3 regions of the Pantoea sp. LS15 genome follow, and region 3 is predicted to be linked to each of the others. Evidence: predicted binding sites of a transcription regulator. Region 3 holds the regulator's gene; each other region holds the start of a gene.
What was found. Region 3 encodes sigma-54, which starts transcription at its own class of promoters, with help from an activator protein. Its sites were predicted from a motif close to GTTGGCACANNTTTCGCTNT; they were not measured.
Positions count from the first base shown of each region.

Region 1 (8,181 bases), on a different contig from region 3:
AGGGAAAGCCTGATGCAACGCGGCGAGATACTGCTGACCTTTCTTTTCTTCAGACATAAAAACTCTCTTTAATCACGCCACCAGCAAGGAGACGAACGCTAAAAATGCGAAACCAAAACCGGCCCAGGTGATGCGCGATGTCGCGACAAAACGCAGACGCGCCATGCTGTTTTCAAACAGGGCAATCACAAGTACACCGACAAGCAGTTTGAGCGCCGCAACGACCACGGCCAGCATCAGGCCACTCACCGAGAAATGCGTCATCTGTCCCCACGGGAAGAAGACACCGACAAACATCTGCAGTACCACCAGTTGTTTGAGGCTGATGCCCCACTTCAGCACCGCAAAGCCATAGCCGCTGTACTCCGTCAGCGGCCCTTCCTGCAGCTCCTGCTCCGCTTCCGCGAGGTCGAACGGCAGTTTGCCCATCTCAATAAAGGTGGCAAACGCGCAGGCACACAGCGCCAGAACCAGCGGAATGGAACGGGCCACCGGCCAGTGATAAACGGTGTTAGTGATAAAACTGATATGGGTTGAGCCTGCAACCTGCGCCGCCACCCAGAGTCCCAGCAGCAGGATCGGCTCGACGAGCACGCCGAGCATCGCCTCACGGCTTGCGCCAAGACCGGTAAACGGACTCCCCGTGTCCAGGCCTGCTATCGCAAAGAAGAAACGGGCGATGGCGAAGAGATAGATAAGCGTGATCAAATCACCCAGTACCGGCAACGGTGAACCCACCGTCACCACCGGCAGCGCGGTGGCGATGGTAAGCATCACGCCCACCATCACAAACGGTGTCAGGCGGAAAACCCAGCCTGCAGCATCCGGGGCCACGCTCTGGCGAGTGAGCAATTTGAAGAGATCGCGGTACTCCTGCAGCACGCCAGGCCCGCGACGGTTATGCATCCGGGCGCGCGCCACGCGGCTCACCCCGGAAAGCAGCGGCGCAACGGCGAATAACACCAGCGCCTGAAGTAGTGCCAGTAACAAACTCATGTCAGGCTCCTCGTGAAATCACAATCACTACCAGCACCGCCAGCTCAATAACGGCCAGACGGCGGAACAGCGCAGGTACGGCAGCACTCTGCCAGCCAGGGATCCAGGCCACCGGGTTCAGCCAGTGGCGCAGCTTCAGCACGGCGGCAAAGTTCTCTTTCACCGGCATGGCAAAGCCGTGGGCGGTGATCACCATTGATTGCTCATGTTCATAACCGCATGCCCACGCCGCACCGCGCGAACGGGACGCGAGTCGGTCGCGTTTGAAGAACAGCATCAGAATGAATGGCAGCAGCGGTGCGGCAATCAGCAGCAGCGCAATCATCGGCTGAGACACGGTGGTGTGCGCCGTGGTGAGCGGCAGCGGTATCGCGCTACCCAGCAACGGCAGCAGCCACGGTGCAGCCACACCGCCGATAACGCAGCACAGTGCCAGCGCGACAACGCTCGCGCCCATCAACACCGGTGCGCAGCAGGCGTTTTCCGCTTCACGCGTGCGCGGTGCGCCGAGGAAGGTGACGCCGTAAACTTTCGCCATACACATCACCGCCAGCGCCCCGGTCATCGCCAGACCAACCGCCAGCAGCGGACCTAATAACCGGGCGATGAACACATCGCTCTGACCGAGCGCGAAGAAGGACTGATAAATCACCCACTCCCCGGCAAAGCCGTTCAGCGGCGGCAGTGCCGCCATCGCCATCAGCCCCACCAGCATGCACAAAGAGATAACGGGCATTTTTTTGCCAATGCCGCCAAGCTTTTCGATATCGCGATGGCCAGTGCGGAACCAGACGCTCCCCGCGCCCAGGAACAGCGTGCTTTTAAACAGGCTATGGTTAATCAGGTGATAGAGACCGCCGATAAAACCGGCCGCAATCAGCGCCGGTTGATTGAGTGCTAACCCGGTCACGCCCGCGCCAATACCGAGCAGGATAATGCCGATATTTTCCAGCGTGTGGTACGCCAGAAGACGCTGGATATTATGCTCCATCAGGGCGTACAGACCGCCAACGAACGCGGTGATCATCCCAGCGACCAACAGCACGACACCCCACCACAGCGGCGGTTGTCCGCTGGTCAGCGTAATCGCCAGAATGCCGAACAGCCCCACTTTCATCACCACCACAGAAAACAGTGCGGCAGCGGGTGCAGAGGCATTCGCATGCGCCTGTGGCACCCAGCTGTGCAGCGGGATGATCCCGGCGAGCAAACCGAAACCGAGCACACCCAGCAGCCAGACGTCATTCCCCAACTGATGACCGTTGAGTGCGGAGAAGTCCAGCGTGCCGAAGCGCTGCCACACCAGCCAGCAGGCCAGCGCCAGCAGCAGCGTCCCGAGGCGGCCCAGCGCAAACCATAGTTTGCCGGAGATGCTACAGCCCGTCAGGAAGACACCACACAGCGCCATGATCTCCGCCATCACCACCAGAGCCCCAAGGTTACTGGCGATAACGGTACAGACCGCCGTTGCCAGCAGCAGGTTGACCAGCAGGCCGTTGGCTTTAGTATTCTGATGGCGGTGCCAGTCGATATTGAACAGACTGATAAACAGACCGCACAGGCCAAACGTCACCAGCCAGATGGCATTTAGCGGCGTAATCTCCACGGTGTGGCGAATCAGCGGCATCACGGCCTCTACGGATTGGCCGCCGAGCAGGACGACACCACCTGCCGCCAGCGTCATCAGGCTACCGACCGCCCCGCCGATCCCGGCGATCCAGCCGCTCAGGGTTTTATGCAAAGAGAAGATCAGCGCCAGTACTGCGGCGGCGGTAAAGTACGCCACGGCGCTGTTGATCATGGTTATGGCGTTCATTTCGCCTCCTCATTAAGCGCCTGCAGAAGCGAAAGATCGCCAAAATCGCTATTGATGGTCAGCTCGCGTTTACGCTTGCTGGTGCGGGTGATGTCGCGAATATTAACCAGAATCAGCGCCTTGGTCGGGCAGGTGCGTACGCACGCTGGGCCTTGCTCATCGAAGCTGCACAGGTCGCATTTCACCGCTACGGCACGAATGCCGGGGACCCAGTCAAGCAGCGTACTAACCTTCGCGGGGGCCGGGGGCGCAGGAGGCGCTTTCGGCGTATTGGCATTGGCCGGAATATGCAGTGGGCGGCTGCCGGAAAATTCAATCGCGCCGAACGGGCAGGCAATGCCGCACAGCTTGCAGCTCACGCACAGGCTTTCGTTCAACTGGACAGCGCCATCAACGCGAGTGATGGCATTCACAGGGCAAACACCCGCGCAAGGGGCATCTTCACAGTGATGACAGAGCTGCGGGGCAGACTCTTTTTCATTACGCATGATGTGCAGGCGCGGCATGGACTGTAACCCATGCAAGCGATGCGTTTCCGAACACGCCGCCTCACAGGTTCGACAGCCAATACAGACCGTCGAGTCAGCAATTACAAAACGGTTCACCGGGTTATCCTCTGGTGATAGTCATTTTTGACGAAAAACTGTCTTGTCGACACTTCTCGACACGTAAGAGTCAGGCCACATTCGCTGAGGCATGTGCATCCGTTAACTGCGCCAGATTGACCGGGAGATCGTGTTCAACGGCGGCGTATAAACCGTCATAAACTGGCGCGATTTTTTCCAGATAATGCTCCAGCACCTGCTGGCGATCACGGTTACTGACGTGACCATCCACCATGCCGTCTGCCATCAACTGTGCCTTCGCAATACACTGTTTTTCACCGTCTTTTGTCTCGAGGTAGTACTCGATGGTGTGGCTGTTGAAGTTATCCGCCAGGGTAACGTTGATGGTGAAATGGCCGAAGAGGACAAAGCGCATATCACCTTGTGCTGCACAACTCATTGCGTGGTGAAGACGTGCTTTCGACAGGGTGATGCCCTGTACCAGAGAGTTGCAGTACAGGTGCCACTGGTCCTGTAATTGCTGATGGCGCTGCGCGATGTAATCCGCTTTTTCGCTGATTTCCCAAATAGTCATAAAAGGTATCCGGTTAATGGAGATAGCGGCTGTTAAGCAGATTCCATGCCAGTTTTTATTTTATTGATTTTAAACAAATTAAAATAAGAGACACCTGTCAACTCCGTGGTGTCGACGTGTCATTTCGACAGCGTTGACATCGTCATCCCTTAACAAAAATCAAGCTGGCATTGTTATTGCATTACCGGGGCAATTCATTGAGGAGGCGTCATGCACGAAATCACCCTCTGCCAGCGGGCTCTGGAGCTTATCGAACAGCAGGCAGTGCAAAACCACGCGAAACGCGTCACCGGTGTCTGGCTGAAAGTCGGGGCATTTTCCTGTGTCGAGACCAGTGCTCTGAATTTCTGTTTTGAGCTGGTTTGTCGCGGCACGCTGGCGGAAGGCTGCGAACTCCATATTGAAGAGCAGCAGGCAGAGTGCTGGTGTGAACAATGTCAGCAGTACATCACCCTGCTCTCATCGAAGGTTCAGCGCTGTCCGCAATGCCAGAGTGCCGGGCTGCGCATCGTGGCGGATGACGGCATGCAGATCCAACGACTCGAAATCGAGAAGGAGTAAATTATGTGTAGCACCTGCGGTTGCGGCGAAGGCAACCTGTATATAGAAGGGGATGAACACCGTCCTCACTCCGCGTTTCGCTCCGCGCCCTTTTCACCCGCCCCGCGCCCTGCATCGGCATTAACCGGTATCACTTTCGCTCCTCAACAATCTGACGCGGGTGACCTGCATTACGGTCACGGCGAAGCAGGGACACATGCGCCGGGCATCAGCCAGCGCCAGATGCTGGAAGTCGAAATCAACGTGCTGGACAAAAATAACCAGATCGCCGCCCGCAACCGTGCCCGTTTTGCTACCCGCAAACAGCTGGTGCTGAATCTGGTCTCCAGCCCCGGTTCCGGCAAAACCACGCTGTTGACAGAGACCCTCAAACGCCTGAATGCGCGCGTCTCCTGCGCGGTGATCGAAGGCGATCAGCAGACCGTTAACGACGCCGCCCGTATTCGCGAAACCGGCACGCCTGCCATTCAGGTCAATACAGGCAAAGGCTGCCACCTGGATGCGCAGATGATTGCCGACGCCACTCCGCGTCTGCCACTGGCAGATAACGGCATCCTGTTTATTGAAAACGTCGGCAACCTGGTTTGCCCGGCGAGCTTTGACCTCGGTGAACGGCATAAAGTGGCCGTGCTTTCGGTGACCGAAGGCGAAGACAAGCCGCTGAAATACCCGCATATGTTTGCCGCCGCGTCCATCATGTTGCTGAATAAGGTCGACCTGCTGCCATACCTGAATTTTGACGTGGATAAGTGCCTGGCGTATGCCCGTGAAGTCAACCCGGACATTAGCATCCTGCTGGTGTCTGCCACGCGCGGCGACGGTATGGAAAACTGGTTGAACTGGCTGGAGAGCGAACGATGTGCATAGGCGTACCGGGACAAATTCACGCCATTGACGGGAATCAGGCCAGAGTGGATGTGTGTGGATTATTGCGCGATGTAGACCTGACGCTGGTCGGCAGTGTTGATGAAACTGGTGCTTCACGCCTCGGCCAGTGGGTGCTGGTGCACGTGGGCTTTGCCATGAGTGTGATTAACGAAGCGGAAGCGCGCGACACGCTCGATGCGCTGCAAAATATGTTCGACGTGGAGCCTGACGTGGGCGCTCTGCTGTACGGCGAGGAGCGATAACAGATGCGTTACGTTGATGAATACCGCGCGCCAGAACAAGTGATGCAGCTTATCGCACACCTGAAAATGCGAGCGGTGCTACTGAACTACAGCGCAGCAAAACCACTGCGAATTATGGAAGTGTGCGGTGGTCATACCCATGCCATCTTCAAATTTGGTCTCGACCAGCTTCTGCCAGAGAACATCGAGTTTATTCACGGCCCTGGCTGTCCGGTGTGTGTTCTGCCGATGGGACGTATCGACAGCTGTATCGAAATCGCCAGCCAGCCCGACGTCATTTTTTGCACCTTTGGCGACGCGATGCGTGTGCCAGGGAAAAATGGCTCACTATTGCAGGCTAAAGCGCGTGGAGCGGACATCCGGATCGTCTACTCGCCGATGGATGCCCTGACGCTGGCAGCGGATAACCCCACCCGTAAAATCGTGTTTTTCGGTCTGGGTTTTGAAACCACCATGCCGGCCACGGCAATCACGCTACAGCAGGCCAGAGCCCGCAACATCAAGAACTTTTTCTTTTTCTGCCAGCATATTACGCTCATCCCCACGCTGCGTAGCCTGCTGGAAGAACCGGGTAACGGCATTGACGCTTTCCTGGCACCAGGCCATGTCAGCATGGTCATCGGTACAGACGCCTACGGTTTTATCGCTGAACAATACAATCGTCCATTAGTGGTGGCTGGTTTCGAACCTCTTGATCTACTGCAAGGCGTGACCATGCTGGTTGAGCAGAAAATAGCAGCCCTGAGTACGGTGGAAAATCAGTACCGCCGCGTCGTGCCTGACGCAGGCAATACACGCGCTCAGCAAGCCATTGCGGAGGTGTTTAGCGTCGAAGGCGACAGTGAATGGCGCGGCCTGGGACTGATTGCCGAATCCGGCGTGCGTCTGACGCCTGCGTATCAATCATTCGATGCTGAAGCGCATTTCCATCCGCAACCACAACAGGTTTGCGACGATCCCCGGTCTCGCTGCGGCGAGGTCCTCACGGGCAAATGCAAACCTCATCAATGCCCGTTATTTGGCAACACCTGTAACCCGCAAACGGCGTTTGGCGCGCTGATGGTCTCCTCAGAAGGAGCCTGTGCCGCGTGGTATCAGTATCGCAATCAGGAGTGTGAAGCATGAGCACGGTGGAAATGGCGCATGGCAGCGGTGGGCAGGCAATGCAGCAGCTGATTAGCCGGCTGTTTATGGAGGCGTTTAACAACCCCTGGCTCGCTGAGCAGGAAGATCAGGCGCGCATTGACCTGGCAACCCTCACCGCGCAAGGCGACAGACTGGCGTTCTCCACCGACAGCTATGTGATTGACCCGTTGTTCTTCCCGGGGGGCGATATCGGTAAGCTCGCCATCTGCGGCACGGCAAACGACGTCGCTGTCAGCGGTGCCGTTCCACGCTATCTCTCCTGCGGATTTATCCTTGAAGAAGGTTTAGCGCTGGAGACGCTTACAACAGTGGTTAACAGTATGGCGCAGACCGCACGCGAGGCAGGGATTGCCATCGTCACAGGTGATACCAAAGTGGTGCAGCGCGGCGCAGCCGACAAGCTGTTCATCAACACCGCCGGCATGGGGGCTATCCCTGCCGATATTCACTGGGGGGCACAACAGCTTAATGTCGGCGACGTGCTTCTCGTGACAGGAACGCTGGGCTGTCATGGAGCGACTATCCTTAACCTGCGCGAAGGTTTAGGGCTGGATGGTGAACTGCGCAGCGACTGCGCGGTGCTCACCCCGCTTATTCAGACACTGCGTACCATTCCAGGCGTAAAAGCCCTTCGAGACGCCACCCGTGGCGGCGTGAATGCCGTGGTACATGAGTTCGCGGCAAGCTGCGGGTGGGGTATTGAACTTAGCGAGCGTAGTCTGCCCATTAAGCCTGCCGTTCGCGGCTTGTGCGAATTATTGGGTCTTGATCCACTCAATTTTGCCAACGAAGGCAAGCTGGTGATCGGCGTTGAACGCCACGTCGCTGACGTGGTACTGGACATGCTGCGTGCGCATCCTTTAGGGAAAGAGGCCGCCATTATTGGTGAAGTGGTTGAGCGCAAAGGGGTGCGCCTGACCGGGATTTTCGGCGTGAAACGTACGCTGGATCTACCGCACGCTGAACCCTTACCCCGTATTTGCTAGGCCGCGCCAAAAGCGGTCAGCGCTGAAATTCTTTTATTTGCCAGTTTCTATTGGAAAGCAATATGCCGTATACACCGATGAGCGATCTTGGACAGCAGGGCCTGTTTGATATCACGCGCACACTTTTACAGCAGCCCGATCTCGGTGCGCTGAGCGATGCCCTGACGCGCATGGTCAGGCAATCTGCACTGGCAGACAGCGCCGCCATTGTGCTCTGGCATAGCGGAACACATCGCGCGAGCTACTACTCCACGCGTGGTAATGACAAAACGTTTGAATACGAAGATGAAACCTATCTCGCTCATGGCCCGGTGCGCCGTATTCTCTCCCGGCCTGAAATCCTGCACTGTAATTTTGAGGAGTTCCGGCAGGCCTGGCCGAGGCTGGCGGAAAGTTCTCTCTATCA
Region 1 covers NZ_JAAVXA010000006.1:113,048-121,228, reverse strand. The annotation lists gene hycE (formate hydrogenlyase subunit HycE) at 1-57, opposite strand, end outside; gene HED65_RS11235 (respiratory chain complex I subunit 1 family protein) at 73-996, opposite strand; gene hycC (formate hydrogenlyase subunit 3) at 998-2,812, opposite strand; gene HED65_RS11225 (4Fe-4S dicluster domain-containing protein) at 2,809-3,417, opposite strand; gene hycA (formate hydrogenlyase regulator HycA) at 3,488-3,952, opposite strand; gene hypA (hydrogenase maturation nickel metallochaperone HypA) at 4,163-4,513, shown strand; gene hypB (hydrogenase nickel incorporation protein HypB) at 4,517-5,380, shown strand; gene HED65_RS11205 (HypC/HybG/HupF family hydrogenase formation chaperone) at 5,371-5,643, shown strand; gene hypD (hydrogenase formation protein HypD) at 5,647-6,768, shown strand; gene hypE (hydrogenase expression/formation protein HypE) at 6,765-7,775, shown strand; gene flhA (formate hydrogenlyase transcriptional activator FlhA) at 7,838-8,181, shown strand, end outside.
Region 1: the regulator sigma-54 is predicted to act here: its motif matches at 4,116-4,135, upstream of hypA (hydrogenase maturation nickel metallochaperone HypA).

Region 2 (8,181 bases), on a different contig from region 3:
AATTTGCAGAGCGTCTGCTGCGTAAACACCCACAGCACATCACACTTCTCGCCCCCTTTACCACCTGGATGCTGACTTTTCTGTGTGGCACCGGACATGTGGTCTATACCATGTTCCCGATCATTGCAGATATCGCCCTGAAAAAAGGGATCCGTCCGGAACGTCCAATGGCGGTGGCATCCGTTGCCTCACAGATGGCGATTACAGCATCACCGGTTTCCGTTGCCGTTGTATCTCTGGTGTCCATCCTGGGGGCTCAGCATGGAATTGGCCATGCGTGGGGGATACTTGAAATACTTGCCGTGTCAGTTCCTGCTTCACTTTTCGGCGTTGCCATCGCTGCCCTGTGGAGTTTGCGACGCGGGAAAGATCTGGCCGACGACATGGATTTTCAGGAGAAGCTTAAAGATCCAAAGCAGCGCGAGTTTATCTATGGCGGAACAGAGACGTTAATGAATCAACGTTTTCCAAAACAAGCCTACTGGTCCACGTGGATTTTCTTTGCCGGTATTGCCGTAGTGGTGCTGTTGGGCGCATTCCCGGAATTACGCCCCGCTTTTGAACTGAAAAGCAAAATGACGGCGCTGTCGATGAACCTTGTCATTCAGATGATGATGTTGATTGCAGGTGCCGTGATGCTGATGGCCTGCAAGGTCAATGCCTCTGCAATTTCTAACGGAGCGGTATTCAAAGCCGGAATGGTGGCGATCTTCTCGGTGTTCGGCGTAGCGTGGATGAGCGATACCTTTTTCCAGGCGCATCTCGACGAGTTAAAACTGGCACTGGAAGGCGTAGTGAAAAGTCACCCGTGGACGTATGCCATTGTACTGTTTCTGGTGTCGAAGCTGGTGAACAGCCAGGCGGCTGCGCTGACGGCTGTTGCGCCCATGGGCCTGATGTTGGGTATTGAGCCGAAAATGCTGATCGCCTTTTTCCCGGCGTCATACGGGTATTTTGTCCTGCCGACCTACCCAAGTGATTTGGCCTGTATCGGTTTTGACCGTTCAGGAACGACCCGCATCGGCAAATTTATCATCAACCACAGCTTTATTCTGCCAGGGTTGATTGGCGTGAGTTGCGCGTGCGCGGCAAGCTACCTGCTGGTCCAGACGTTCTTCTGATGGCATTGAAGGGCGACAAATACTGTCGCCCATTTTCACTCTTCAGTGAGACTCACTCTGTGGCGTGAATCGCAGCTCAATCAGCGCAATGGCTTTCTGGATGGCACGAAGCGTAACCGGATCAGCCGCTGCCGGATGACTGGCGAAATCAATGTTTTTCAACTGAGTTGACATCTTCTCGCGCACTTCAACTGGCGCAATAACGTCCAGGACATCAAGGATTTGTTTGATAACCAGCTGACAGGCGACAACGTCAGAGACCAGTTCCTGATCGGCACTCAGGTTTTGAGACATGGGGGCTTTCTCCTTATATAAAGGCCGCCATAGTAGCAAAACGCAGGCCCTTTTATCTCCCCTTCGTCACGTGCAGGTACAAAAAAGCCGGCGATATAACATGCGCCGGGTGCGGATTACATTCAATTCCATCCCGTTGCAAAGAGAGAGGGCAGATTGTCCGGCTATTCCAGGCATTGCAGCAGACATCTGCAGGTACGATAACGTATTTCCATCCATTCAGAGCGAACCATGAAAAGAGTCATTGTAGCTGGCACGATCCTGCTGCTCGCGGGGTGTAGCATTAACCGCCAGGCTGAGGTCAGCAGCCTCGACGCGCCCAACGGCATAGTCCGCCTCGACTACGGCCAGGCGGCGCTACAAAATGCGTATTCTGATGAGTATGTGAATAACGGTACTGCAGCAAAAGCGTGTCAGAGCATGGGGTATGCTACCGCCTCTGCCTATGGCCAGCCCATCAAAACCTGCACACTGATTAGCGGTTCTCTGTGTCTAAACGAGAGCGTGACTATCCAGTATAAATGTATGGGCTTTGCCGTTAATCCTAAGTCAAATAATCCGTGGTATTAATCAAGACTGCCAGTATTTGCTGGCAGTTTATTTAACTAAGAACAAAAACAATTCTCATTAATAAATATAAAACCGTCAATGCGTTTTATTCCCATTCGTATTTTAAACTAAAAATTAATAAATTAACGTTTTGCAAATAATTAAATAACAAATTATAGTATCGCTCATTGTGAATCAGAAATAATAATCCGGAGCGTCACCATGCTGAAAACTGAAATGATCGACAAGCTCAACGCACAAATGAACCTTGAGCTTTTTTCATCCCTGCTCTACCAGCAGATGAGCGCATGGTGCAGCTACCACAGTTTCGAAGGCGCTGCCGCGTTTCTGCGTCGTCACGCTCAGGAAGAGATGACTCATATGCAACGTCTGTTTGATTATCTGACAGATACTGGCAGCCTGCCGCGCATTGAGAACGTGGCATCACCTTTTGCTGAGTACACTTCTCTCGATGAACTGTTCCGCGCGACCTATGAGCACGAACAATTGATCACGCAGAAGATTAATGAGCTGGTTCATGCAGCCATGACCAGCCAGGATTATCCAACCTTTAACTTCCTGCAATGGTATGTCGCTGAACAGCACGAAGAAGAGAAGCTGTTTAAATCCGTACTGGATAAATTATCTCTGGTGGGTAAAACCGGTGAAGGTCTTTACTTTATTGATAAAGAACTTTCTACCCTCGATACGCAGAATTAATATTAACGCGGTGCCGGTTTCCGGCACCGCGTTAATTTACATACACCCCGCGCAACTGGTACAACGCCAGTCGTGGGGATTCACTGCCTGATAAAAATAGCGGTAATTCGCCGTTTCCAGCGGAATATTCGCTTCGAAGAACAGGTCAGTCAGCCAGTCTACATTTTCAATAATCCACTCATCTTCGTTTAACCCCTGCGCAAATGTTTCATCTTCAGGATCAATAACTGAATAGATTCCCCAGGTTCCTAAGTCTTTTTCGCGTCGGGACTCCGGAAGCATCAGGGGATGGTTCTGCCAGCTGATGATCCAGTGGCCGTGGCATAGCAGGTTGCCTCCCCGGCTCCAGGACGCGGTAAATGGATTTCCCCCTGCCATAAAAACCCTCACTTTATTTGATTATTTATAATTGTTGTTTACGTTACGCCTGAATGGCGCAGCGCAACATTGCCCTTATGAAGTAGGCGTAACCCTCCAAAGGATCAGATGGCCAGTAAACCGTAAACCATTCATTACACTACTTGTAACGGTGATTTGACGAATTACCGTTTTTCCCTTACTCTGCGCCGCAGATTTTGTCGCGATTACGAATCGTTGTAGAGGAAAGCGTGAAAAACAGAACCCTGGGAAGTATTTTTATCGTCGCCGGAACGACGATTGGAGCAGGAATGCTGGCAATGCCCCTGGCAGCCGCAGGCGTGGGATTTGGGATGACCTTGCTGCTACTTGGCATGCTCTGGGCGTTAATGTGCTACACCGCACTGTTGTTGCTTGAGGTTTATCAGCATGTGCCAGCCGACACGGGTCTGGGTTCTCTTGCAGCACGCTATCTGGGACGCTACGGTCAGTGGATAACCGGCTTTAGCATGATGTTCCTGATGTACGCTCTGACTGCCGCCTATATCAGCGGTGCCGGGGAGCTCATCGCCTCTAGCGTCAATGACTGGTTCGGCTCGGATATTACCCCGGCAACGGGGGCCATTTTCTTTGCGCTCATTGGCGGTGGCGTGGTCTGCGTGGGGACGTCGCTGGTTGATCTGTTTAACCGTTTTCTGTTCAGCGCCAAAATTCTCTTCCTGATTGTGATGCTGGTACTGCTCGCACCGCATGTACACAAGGTCAACCTGCTGACCCTGCCGCTGGAAAAAGGATTGGCGCTTTCCGCGATCCCGGTCATTTTCACCTCATTTGGTTTCCACGGCAGCGTGCCGAGCATTGTCAGCTATATGAACGGCGATATTCGCAAGCTGCGCCGCGTCTTTGTTATCGGCAGCGCAATCCCACTGATCGCCTATATATTCTGGCAACTGGTGACGCTGGGCAGCATTGATTCTTCGACCTTTATTGGGCTGATGGCGCAACACGCCGGCCTGAATGGTTTTCTACTGGCACTGCGCGAGGTTGTCACCTCCCCACATGTTGAACTGGCGGTACATCTGTTTGCCGACCTGGCACTGGCCACGTCGTTCCTGGGTGTTGCGCTGGGCCTGTTTGATTACCTGGCTGACCTTTTCCAGCGTCGCAATACCGCGGCTGGTCGGTTGCAGACGGGCGCAATCACCTTCCTGCCGCCACTGGCCTTTGCGCTGTTTTACCCACGCGGGTTTGTGATGGCGCTGGGTTACGCGGGGGTGGCACTGTCGATCCTTGCCCTGTTGCTCCCTTCCCTGCTGGCATGGAAGAGTCGTCAGCAACATCCACAGCAAGGATACCGCGTGGCAGGGGGAAAACCGCTGCTGTGTATCGTGTTTGGCTGTGGCGTGGTGATTATTCTGGTGCAGGTTTTGATTGCAGCGGGAATGCTGCCGGAAGTGGGTTAACTAAAAAAGGGGCTATCATTAGCCCCTTTTTTATCAGTGCAAACAGCAGCTCTTAAACTTCTTCCCGCTGCCGCAAGGACACGGATCGTTACGCCCGACCTTCGTCCCATTCACAATAGGCTTCTTCGCTTCCGGTTGCTGCGGGTTGTTCACCCAATAATTGTACAAACGCAGTGCCGCAGGCTGGATGCTTTCAATGCTGGCTTTATATTCCTCTTCTGTCAGCGCATCCAGCTTGTCGCTGTTCTCTTCAGTACCGTGCAGCGCAATCACATCCAGATCGGCCTTTAGATCTTCCGGTAAGGCAGACCAGTCCGTCAGCGCCACGCCGCGCATGTAGCCGTAGCACCACTCTTCCACAACGGTATAGCTTTCACCGTCCACGTCGTTGTAACCAAACATCGGTTCAAACTGATCCGGGTATTCGCTCAGGCGCTCGGCGATATCGTTCATGTGCTTAAAGCAGAGATCGATAAAACGGTTCATCTCACGATCGTTTTTCCAGCGTGGAATGTATTTCTCGCCACCCCACACCGCCACCAGCCAGGTATCGGGCTCGACGACAACGGGGCCAGAAAGCACTGCGGTAAGCATGCCGTCCAGTTCGGAGACGTCAATCACGGACGCATCGTCGTGACCGTAAGACATTAATGTCTCTTCAAGCCACTCCATTTCGCTTTCATTCAATGGGCCTTCAGTCATCGCTGACACTCCTGATAAAAAGGAAAGGATCCTAACACATATCGCACACCTTTCCTGGTTGAAGTTTAGGTCTTTATTGCTGCAAAAACGTGCAAATCGTGACTCCTGCACAACTTATGGGCTTTATTGTTAACGATATGTGATCTCCGCTGTAATTTCTTCTCCTCCCGCAAGGCGACATAACACGGGGCTCTATACTCAAACATGTCGCAAACTCATCAATGGGTTAACCATTCTGGCAACGTTTTTGCTTAATGTTCTTCGCGCGAAGTTGCGCATGGAAACCTCGCCGTATCACGCAGGATGCAGTCTGGATCTTGTTCGTTTAGTGCATTTTGTTCTTGCTCGTGTTTTGGACTGGCTGCGCCGACGGGCGTTTGGGTATACGCCGTGGTGCAAAAACCTCTTTGCTAAGGAACATAATAATGTCGCTGAAATTTATCAGAACGCCTCTTTCTCTTGTGCTGGCCGGTTGCCTGGTGACCGCATTTTCCGCCCAGGCAGATATTGTGATCGGTGTCGCCGGACCGTTCACAGGCCCCAATGCCACCTATGGCGATCAGTACTGGCACGGCGCAACGCAAGCCGCTGAAGACATTAACGCCGCTGGTGGCATCAACGGAGAGAAGATCAAACTGGTTCAGGGGGATGATGCCTGCGAACCTAAACAGGCTGTGGCAGTAGCTAACCGTCTGGTGGACCAGGATAAAGTCAATGCCGTGGTCGGCCACTTCTGCTCCTCTTCCACCATGCCCGCTTCCGAGGTCTACAGCGATGCAGGGATCATTGCCATCACCCCCGGTTCAACCAACCCGCTGATCACTGAACGCGGTATGAGCGACATGTTCCGCATGTGCGGGCGCGATGACCAGCAAGGCCAGGTTGCCAGCGACTTCATCATCGACAAGCTGAAAGCTAAACGAGTGGTGATCATTCACGATAAAGACACCTACGGTCAGGGTCTGGCTGACGCTACCAAAGCAGCACTGGCGAAACGTGGCGTTCAGGATGTGATGTATGAGGGGCTATCACGTGGTGAAAAAGACTTTAACGCGCTGGTGACGAAGATTGGCGCGCAAAAACCGGACGTGGTGTTCTTTGGGGGCTGCCATCCGGAAGCGGGCCCGCTGGTTCGTCAAATGCGCGAACAGGGTGTACAGGCGAAATTCTTCTCCGGCGACTGTATTGTCAACGAAGAGATGGTAACCGCAGCGGGTGGCCCACAATATACCAACGGCATTTACATGACCTTTGGTAAAGATCCGCGTCTGATCCCCGACGGTAAAGCGGTTATCGAGAAATTCCGAGCCGGTAAATTTGAACCCGAAGGTTACACCCTCTACTCCTATGCCTCCGTACAGGCCATTGCCGCAGCCTTCAAGGCCACTGGCGGGAAGGATTCTGCTAAAGCGAGCGAATGGCTGAAAGCCAATGCCGTCGATACGGTAATGGGCAAAAAAGCCTGGGACAGCAAGGGTGACCTGAAAGTCTCTGACTATGTGGTTTACCAGTGGGACGACAAAGGAAAATATAAGGAAGTGCAGTAACGGGACGGAATCACGCTCAACGCCGGCAGGCCAGCCTGTCGGCGCGTAATAAACATCAGGCTGCGCAAGTCGCGCAGCCTATAAAAACGAGCGCGCTAAGATGAGTACATTCTTCCTGCAACAGTTAATAAATGGCTTAACACTGGGCTCCGTCTACGGCTTAATCGCCATCGGCTACACCATGGTGTATGGCATTATCGGCATGATCAATTTCGCCCACGGCGAAGTGTATATGATTTCCGCCTATCTCTGCGCTATTGGCCTGGCGCTGCTTTCCTTCTTCGGGCTGCAGTCTTTCCCGCTGCTGATCCTCGGGACGCTGGTTTTCACCATTGTGGTGACCGGGGTTTACGGCTGGACCATCGAACGAATCGCCTATAAACCGCTGCGGAACTCCACGCGCCTGGCACCACTGATCTCCGCCATCGGTATGTCGCTTATTCTGCAAAACTACGCGCAGTTGAGCCAGGGTCCGCGCCAGCAAGGAGTTCCAACCATGCTGGATGGCGTTATTCGCCTGCATCTGGGGGAAGGGTTCGTTCAGATAACCTATACCAAAGTGTTTATTCTGGTCGCCTCGTTTGCCGGCATGCTGATACTCACCTGGATAATCAACCATACCCGCCTGGGACGGATGTGCCGCGCGGTGCAACAGGACCGCAAAATGGCCTCCATTCTGGGGATAAACACCGACCGGATTATTTCGCTGGTCTTTGTCATCGGCGCGGCAATGGCGGGTCTGGCGGGTGTGCTCATCACCATGAATTACGGCACCTTTGATTTCTACGTCGGATTTGTCATTGGCATCAAAGCCTTTACCGCGGCGGTACTCGGCGGCATCAGTTCCCTGCCCGGGGCAATGCTCGGCGGACTTATTCTCGGCGTGGCGGAAGCCCAGTTCTCGGGCATGGTGAATTCGGACTATAAAGATGTGTTCTCGTTTGGGCTCCTGGTGATGATCCTGATTTTCCGTCCTCAGGGACTGCTTGGTCGCCCGATTGTGGCCAAAGTGTGAGGGAGCAACGATGACAAGCCACGGTTTTTCTCTCAAGCGCTGCACTCTGGACGCCATTTTTTCCGGGCTGATTGCACTGATTATCTTCGGCCCGATTGCGGGCGTGGTGCTGGACGGGTACAGCTTTAACTTCGCCGGGCAGCGACTGGCCTGGATGGTTGGCATCGTCATGCTCGGGCGTTTTCTATTAAGCGCCTTTTTAGGTACCGCCGCGGGTGCCCGTTTCCAGGCACGCTTCGAAGCCGATAGCGCGGGCGTGTATGTCCGCCCCCCGGAATACAAAAGCCGCATGCGCTGGATTATTCCTCTGGTGATTACCCTTGCGATTTGCTTCCCGTTTGTCGCCACCAAATATGTGCTGACCGTCGCCATTCTCGGGCTGATCTACGTGCTTCTTGGTCTGGGCCTGAACA
Region 2 covers NZ_JAAVXA010000015.1:33,906-42,086, forward strand. The annotation lists gene HED65_RS18650 (anaerobic C4-dicarboxylate transporter) at 1-1,121, shown strand, start outside; gene HED65_RS18655 (DUF2766 family protein) at 1,164-1,415, opposite strand; gene yecR (YecR family lipoprotein) at 1,647-1,985, shown strand; gene ftnA (non-heme ferritin) at 2,187-2,684, shown strand; gene HED65_RS18670 (PM0253 family protein) at 2,721-3,062, opposite strand; gene tyrP (tyrosine transporter TyrP) at 3,293-4,504, shown strand; gene HED65_RS18680 (YecA/YgfB family protein) at 4,538-5,206, opposite strand; gene HED65_RS18685 (branched-chain amino acid ABC transporter substrate-binding protein) at 5,632-6,753, shown strand; gene HED65_RS18690 (ABC transporter permease subunit) at 6,854-7,768, shown strand; gene livM (high-affinity branched-chain amino acid ABC transporter permease LivM) at 7,779-8,181, shown strand, end outside.
Region 2: the regulator sigma-54 is predicted to act here: its motif matches at 5,441-5,460, upstream of HED65_RS18685 (branched-chain amino acid ABC transporter substrate-binding protein).

Region 3 (8,181 bases):
ATGTCGGGGATGACCTGATTGACTGGCCAGTAATGGCTGAGGTCGGCCTGAGTATCGCTGTTGCCGATGCGCATCCGCTGTTGCTCCCACGCGCTGACTACGTTACCCACATCAATGGCGGTCGTGGTGCCGTACGTGAAGTCTGCGATCTGCTTCTGCTGGCGCAAGGCAAGCTTGATGAGGCCAAAGGGCAATCAATATGAGTAAAACCAGACGTTGGGTTATCATTCTGCTTTCGCTTGTCGCACTGGTATTGATTGGCGTCAACCTTGCCGATCGCGATGATACGCAAACGGAAGTGATCAATAATAACGATCCAACCTATAAAAGCGATCACAGCGATACCGTGGTCTATAGCCCGGAAGGGGCGTTGAACTATCGCCTGATTGCCCAGCATGTTGAATATTTTTCAGATGACGGTATTTCGTGGTTTACCCAGCCTGTCATGACGACGTTTGATAAGGACAAAGTCCCGACGTGGTCAATCAAGTCAGACCGGGCAAAACTGACAAATGACCGTATGCTTTATCTATATGGCCACGTTGAAGTCAACGCTCTGACGCCTGACTCGCAACTGCGAAAAATTACGACGGATAATGCCCAGATCAACCTGGTGACCCAGGATGTGACGTCGCAGGATCTGGTCACACTGTATGGCACAACATTTAATTCCAGCGGTTTAAGAATGCGCGGGAACTTACGCAGCAAAAACGCCGAGCTGATTGAAAAGGTTAGAACCTCCTATGAAATTCAAAACAAACAAACTCAGCCTTAAAGTAATTATCGCCAGTGCGATGCTGGCGACCAGTCTCCCCGCGCTTGCTGTAACGGGCGATACCGACCAGCCGATCCATATCGAGTCAGACACGCAGTCTCTTGATATGCAGGGTAACGTCGTCACCTTTACGGGTAATGTCGTCATGACCCAGGGCACCATCAAAATTAATGCCGACAAAGTAGTCGTTACCCGTCCGGGTGGTGAACAGGGCAAAGAGATCATTGATGGCTACGGCAACCCGGCAACCTTCTACCAGATGCAGGACAACGGCAAGCCGGTGAAAGGTCGTGCCAGCCACATGCACTATGAACTGGCGAAGGATCTGGTCATCCTGACCGGTAACGCCTATCTGGAGCAGCTCGATAGTAATATCACCGGTGACAAGATCACCTATCTGGTGAAAGAGCAAAAAATGCAGGCCTCCAGCGAGAAAGGCAAACGCGTAACCACCGTACTGGTTCCGTCGCAGCTGCAGGACAAAGGTAAAGGCCAGGCCCCGGCACAGAAGAAGAGTAACTAATTCGTTATGGCAACATTAACTGCAAAAAATCTCGCGAAGGCCTATAAGGGCCGCCGTGTCGTAGAAGATGTCAGTCTGACCGTCAACTCCGGCGAAATTGTGGGCCTGCTTGGCCCTAACGGTGCGGGTAAAACCACCACTTTCTACATGGTCGTTGGCATTGTGCCGCGCGATGCCGGCAACATTGTTATTGACGATGAAGATATCAGTCTTCTGCCGTTGCACGCGCGCGCGCGCCGCGGAATCGGCTATCTGCCGCAGGAAGCCTCTATTTTCCGCCGTCTTAGCGTTTACGATAACCTGATGGCGGTCCTGCAAATTCGTGACGACCTGACCAGCGAACAGCGTCAGGATCGTGCCAACGAACTGATGGAAGAGTTCCACATTGAACACCTGCGCGACAGCCTCGGTCAGGCGTTGTCAGGGGGGGAACGCCGTCGCGTTGAGATTGCACGCGCGCTGGCCGCAAATCCGAAGTTTATCCTTCTGGATGAACCCTTTGCGGGTGTTGACCCAATCTCCGTTATCGACATTAAACGTATCATTGAACACCTGCGTGACAGCGGGCTTGGCGTGCTGATCACCGACCACAACGTGCGTGAAACGCTGGCCGTGTGTGAACGCGCCTATATTGTGAGCCAGGGCAATCTGATCGCCCACGGTACGCCGCAGCAGATCCTCGAAGATGATCATGTTAAGCGCGTCTATCTTGGGGAAGACTTCAGACTCTGATAGGGTAGAGGTAACGTAACGCCGAACCGGAGAAAAATGCTCTGAACATGAAGCAAGGTTTGCAATTAAGGCTCAGCCAACAACTGGCGATGACGCCGCAGCTACAGCAGGCAATTCGCCTGTTGCAACTGTCCACGTTAGAACTCCAGCAGGAGCTCCAGCAAGCGCTGGACAGCAATCCACTGCTGGAACAAACCGATCTTCATGACGAGGTAGATACCCAGCAATCGCAGGATACAGAAGCGCTCGATACCGCTGATGCACTCGAACAAAAAGAGATGCCGGACGAGCTTCCGCTGGATGCCAGCTGGGATGAAATCTACACCGCCGGAACCCCTTCCGGTACGCGTGCAGACTACCAGGACGATGAGCTACCGGTCTATCAGGGAGAAACCACCCAGTCGCTACAGGATTATCTGATGTGGCAGGTGGAACTGACTCCGTTCTCCGATACCGACCGCGCGATTGCCACGTCAATTGTCGATGCCGTTGACGACACGGGCTATTTGACCGTCACGCTGGACGATATTCTGGAAAGCATGGGCGACGAAGAGATTGAACTTGAAGAGATTGAAGCGGTTCTGAAGCGTATCCAGCGTTTCGATCCGGTCGGTGTGGCGGCAAAAGATCTGCGCGACTGCCTGCTGATCCAGCTTTCTCAGTTCAGCAAAGAGACGCCATGGCTCGATGAGGCGCGTGTCATTATCAGCGATCATCTGGATCTGTTGGCTAACCACGATTTCCGCACCCTGATGCGCGTCACACGCCTGAAAGAAGAGGTGCTGAAAGAAGCGGTTAATCTGATCCAGTCGCTCGATCCACGCCCCGGACAGTCGATCCAGACCAGCGAACCTGAGTATGTGATCCCGGATGTACTGGTCAGAAAACACAATGGCCGCTGGGTCGTTGAACTGAACTCTGACAGCATCCCTCGCCTGCAAATCAACCAGCAGTATGCCTCCATGTGCACCAGCGCACGAAACGACTCTGACAACCAATATATTCGTAGCAATCTGCAGGAAGCGCGATGGTTGATCAAAAGTCTGGAGAGCCGAAATGATACGCTGCTCCGCGTCAGCCGCTGTATTGTCGAACAGCAGCAGGCTTTCTTTGAGCAGGGTGAAGAGTATATGAAACCGATGGTACTGGCGGATATCGCCCAGGCCGTCGAGATGCATGAATCAACCATTTCCCGCGTCACCACGCAGAAGTATCTGCACAGTCCACGCGGTATTTTTGAGCTTAAGTATTTCTTCTCCAGCCATGTTAATACCGAGGGCGGCGGTGAAGCGTCGTCAACGGCAATTCGCGCACTGGTGAAGAAGTTGATCGCCGCGGAGAACCCCGCGAAGCCACTGAGTGACAGTAAGTTAACCACCATGCTGTCCGACCAGGGTATTATGGTGGCACGTCGTACTGTTGCGAAGTATCGAGAGTCTTTATCCATTCCGCCGTCCAACCAGCGTAAACAGCTGGTCTGACACAACCGATAAGGAAGACACTATGCAGCTCAACATCACTGGACAAAACGTCGAAATTACTGAGGCTTTACGCGACTTCGTGAATGCGAAATTTGCGAAACTCGAGCAGTATTTCGAAAGGATCAATCAGGTCTATATTGTGTTGAAAGTGGAGAAAGTGACTCATATCTCGGATGCAACCCTGCACGTCAACGGGGGTGAACTCCATGCCAGTGCGGAAGGGCAAGACATGTATGCGGCTATCGACGGCTTGATTGATAAGCTTGCGCGACAGCTTAATAAACATAAAGATAAACTGAAACAACACTAATTGTCCGGGCAGTTAACGGGTGCAGGACGGCCTGTTGTGAAACACAACGGGCCATTTGTACAGTTAGCGCTTAGGTGAAATTATGATGAACAACGATTCCGCTCTTCAATTGAGCAATGTCCTTAACCAGGAATGTACCCGCAGTGCAGTTCACTGCCAGAGCAAAAAACGTGCGCTGGAGATCATCAGTGAACTGGCCGCAAAACAGCTGGGCCTGCCGCCGCAGGTGGTGTTCGAAGCTATCCTGACCCGTGAAAAGATGGGCAGTACCGGCATCGGCAACGGCATCGCGATCCCGCATGGCAAACTGGAAGAAGACACCTTGCGTGCCGTCGGTGTGTTTGTGCAGCTGGAAACCCCTATCGCCTTCGATGCCATTGATAACCAGCCCGTCGATCTCCTCTTCGCGCTGCTGGTGCCTGCCGACCAGACGAAAACCCACCTGCATACGCTTTCTCTGGTCGCAAAACGCCTGGCCGATAAAACCATTTGCCGTCGGCTGCGCTCAGCCCAAAGTGATGAAGAGCTCTATCAAATTATCACTGAAGCAGAAGGCAATCAGGATGATGTATAACCAGGAGATGGCCTTCACATCTGTTGTCCTGAGGAGAAACGGAACATGGTGCTGATGATTGTCAGTGGTCGTTCAGGGTCGGGGAAATCCGTTGCTCTGCGTGCGCTGGAGGACATGGGTTTTTACTGCGTAGATAACCTGCCGGTCGTGTTGTTACCCGATCTGGCTCGCACGCTTGCGGAAAGACAAACCTCTGCCGCCGTCAGTATCGACGTTCGTAATATGCCTGAATCGCCAGAAATCTTTGAACAGGCAATGAGTAACCTGCCTGAGGCTTTCTCGCCTCAGTTGCTGTTCCTGGATGCAGACCGTAATACCCTGATCCGCCGCTACAGCGATACCCGCCGTTTGCACCCGCTTTCCAGTAAGAACCTCTCTCTGGAGAGCGCAATCGACGAAGAGAGCGATCTGCTGGAGCCGCTCCGTTCTCGTGCTGACCTGATTGTCGACACCTCTGAGATGTCCGTTCATGAGCTGGCGGAAATGCTGCGTACCCGTTTGTTGGGCAAACGCGAGCGTGAACTGACGATGGTGTTCGAGTCCTTCGGCTTTAAACACGGTATCCCCATTGATGCGGATTATGTTTTCGATGTACGTTTCCTGCCGAACCCGCACTGGGATCCGAAACTGCGTCCAATGACAGGTCTGGATAAACCCGTCGCGGCCTTCCTCGACAGACACACAGAAGTTCACAATTTTATCTACCAGACGCGAAGCTACCTTGAGCTATGGTTACCTATGCTGGAGACAAACAATCGTAGCTACCTGACTGTAGCGATTGGCTGTACCGGCGGTAAACATCGTTCGGTCTACATCGCCGAACAGCTGGCCGATTATTTCCGTTCACGCGGAAAGAACGTTCAGTCCCGTCATCGCACGCTGGAAAAACGTAAAACATGACCGTAAAACAAACTGTTGAGATCACCAATAAGCTGGGCATGCATGCACGCCCGGCGATGAAACTGTTTGAGCTGATGCAGGGGTTCGATGCAGAAGTTCTGCTGCGTAATGATGAAGGCACCGAAGCGGAGGCGAACAGCGTGATCGCATTGCTGATGCTGGACTCAGCCAAAGGACGCCAGATTGAAGTTGAAGCCACCGGCCCCCAGGAAGAGGAAGCGCTGGCGGCGGTGATTGCACTGTTTAACGCCGGTTTTGACGAAGACTAACGTTCATTCCTTTGGCGGGTGGCGCTACGCTTACCCGCCCTGCATGAGATTATTACGCTGCATAAACCCCTCCCCACCCAGCTGGCGCATCTGGCGCATAATCCACGCCTGCCGGCTTCGTACATACCCTGACGGTGCACTGGCTTTAAAGCGGATGGGATTTGGTAAGACGGCGGCGAGTAGTGCCGCTTCTGACATACTCAGGCGACTGGCAGGCTTATTGAAATAACGCTGCGCAGCAGCTTCCACGCCAAATACACCGTCGCCAAACTCAGCAATATTGAGATAGACCGTCAGAATGCGTCGTTTACTCCAGACCGTTTCCATCCCCAGGGTCAATCCCGCTTCCAGCCCCTTTCGCACCCAGCTTCGACCATCCCAAAGAAACAGATTTTTGGCCGTCTGTTGCGACAGCGTTGACGCACCGCGTACGCGGTTTTCGTGGCGTTCGTTATGGGCAAGTGCCTTCTCAATGGCCGCCACATCAAACCCCCAGTGCTCCGGGAATTTCTGATCCTCCGCCGCAATAACCGCCAGCCCCATGAACGGTGAGATGTCGTCCATGCTCACCCAATCGGAATGTGCAACGTAACGGAAATCTCCGGAAAGCCATGCACCAACCTGGCGCTCGACCATCACAGCAGAGAAAGGAACCGGTACGATGCTGAATAACGCGATCCCGCCGCCCCAGAAGACAGCCAGTAAAAGCAGGACTCTCAGCAGAACACGCTTTATTCCTGCACCGGGACTCAACTTACGACTCATTCAGTAAGCACCAGCACTCTGTCCACCAGCTTTTCAATACCCGTGGCGGCCTCAGCAATACTCTGCGCCAGCATGTAGGCAGGCGTGGTAATAATTTTATTGTCTTCGTCCACCACAATGTCATCGACAGGACACGGCACATGTTCGCCGCCCATATCCTCAACGACTTCAGCTGTGTCAATGTCGGTCCCAATGGTCAGACGCAACGGGAAATCAAAAATTTTCGGCAGCATCGCCGGGGCAATACAGATAAAACCCTGCGGTTTACCCGCAGCGTGCATTGCACATGACAGCGCTTTTAAATCCGGATCCACATGGCACTCTGCCCCCTGGGAAGCAAAGCTGCTCAGGTTTTTCGCTGCCCCAAACCCGCCAGGCACAATTAACCCATCAAGCTCTGAAGCATTAGCCTGATTAAGAGGGTGAATATCACCGCGAACAATGCGTGCCGATTCAATCAGCACGTTACGAGTTTCCGCCATCGGCTCACCGGTCAGATGATTAATCACATCAGCCTGGCTTTTATCCGGCGCGAAGCAGACAACATCAGCTCCGTTTCGGGAAAGCGCCAACAATGTAATTACGGCTTCATGTATCTCTGAACCGTCGTAAACACCGCATCCGCTCAGCACGATACCAATCTTTTTCATCATAACGTTCCTTCTCTGCAACTCGCTGAAGCACATTAATAATTTTGATTAAAACGCTATGCTTCACACATTTCACTGATTCATGTAACAAACCATTTAAGATTTGCTATCTTATCTGCGTGCGGCCTAAATTTTTCAGGCGGCGCCCTTTCGAAAATAACTTTAAAAAACAGGCGCAGCCACGATTTCCCTGGTGTTGGCGCAGTATTCGCGCACCCCGGTTAATCCGGGGTCATTTTTTTCTGGCATCGACCCAGGCTTTAAGTACCGCAACATCGTTTTGCCACTCTTGTTTCATCTCTTCGACCCAATCACCAACGTTATCTTCCCATGCTGGTAAATCAGGTGACTGAATCTGTTGTCCCAACTGTTGCAGATGGCGTAACCCGACCGATCCAGCCGCACCTTTGATTTTATGTCCTTCTTCCACAATGCCCTTCTGGTCTCGCGCCGTCAGGTTTGATTCCAGCACACTCAGATAGCCAGGCATCATCTTTTCGAACACGGCCAGACCGTCGGTAATCAGTTTTGGGCCAACCAGATCGATATACTGCTCCAGCATCGCGGTATCGAGTATCGTTTGGGCTTTTGCGCTATCAACAGACGTCATGGTGCTCTCCTCTTCTTCACGGGTATCCCAGAACTTCTTGATCATGGCAGTCAGGGCAGGCACCGCCAGCGGTTTACTGAGCACATCATCCATACCGGCATCGAGGTACTCTTTTTTGTCTTTCAGCACGTTGGCCGTCAGCGCGACCAACGGCGGCAGATCATCAGCAGCATACTTGCTCGTCAGTTCACGCGAGATATCCAGCCCGGTCATGTCCGGCAGTTGAATATCCAGCAGAACGAGGTCATATTCGCCCGGTTTAAACATCTCCAGCGCGGCTTTACCGGTCATTGCCACATCCACACTGTTACCCAGTTTTTCCAGCACAGAGCGAGCCACAATTACGTTCAGCTCGATGTCTTCCACCAACAGGACGTGCAGCGCTGGCAGCGGCATATCGTCGTTTTCAAAGGTATCCTCAACCTCTTCAGCCACCGCTGGCGCATGTACCGTCAGCGTGAAGGTCGAGCCTTTGCCCGCCTGGCTGGTTACCGTAATGTCCCCGCCCATACTCTTCGCAAGCCGTTTAGATACCGCCAGGCCAATACCTGTACCGGTGGCGGGTTTCCCGCCGTTGCTGTCTTTCACCTGG
Region 3 covers NZ_JAAVXA010000007.1:161,704-169,884, forward strand. The annotation lists gene kdsC (3-deoxy-manno-octulosonate-8-phosphatase KdsC) at 1-203, shown strand, start outside; gene lptC (LPS export ABC transporter periplasmic protein LptC) at 200-775, shown strand; gene lptA (lipopolysaccharide ABC transporter substrate-binding protein LptA) at 744-1,298, shown strand; gene lptB (LPS export ABC transporter ATP-binding protein) at 1,305-2,030, shown strand; gene rpoN (RNA polymerase factor sigma-54) at 2,078-3,511, shown strand; gene hpf (ribosome hibernation promoting factor) at 3,534-3,821, shown strand; gene ptsN (PTS IIA-like nitrogen regulatory protein PtsN) at 3,904-4,395, shown strand; gene rapZ (RNase adapter RapZ) at 4,441-5,295, shown strand; gene npr (PTS phosphocarrier protein NPr) at 5,292-5,564, shown strand; gene mtgA (monofunctional biosynthetic peptidoglycan transglycosylase) at 5,595-6,329, opposite strand; gene elbB (isoprenoid biosynthesis glyoxalase ElbB) at 6,326-6,979, opposite strand; gene arcB (aerobic respiration two-component sensor histidine kinase ArcB) at 7,212-8,181, opposite strand, start outside.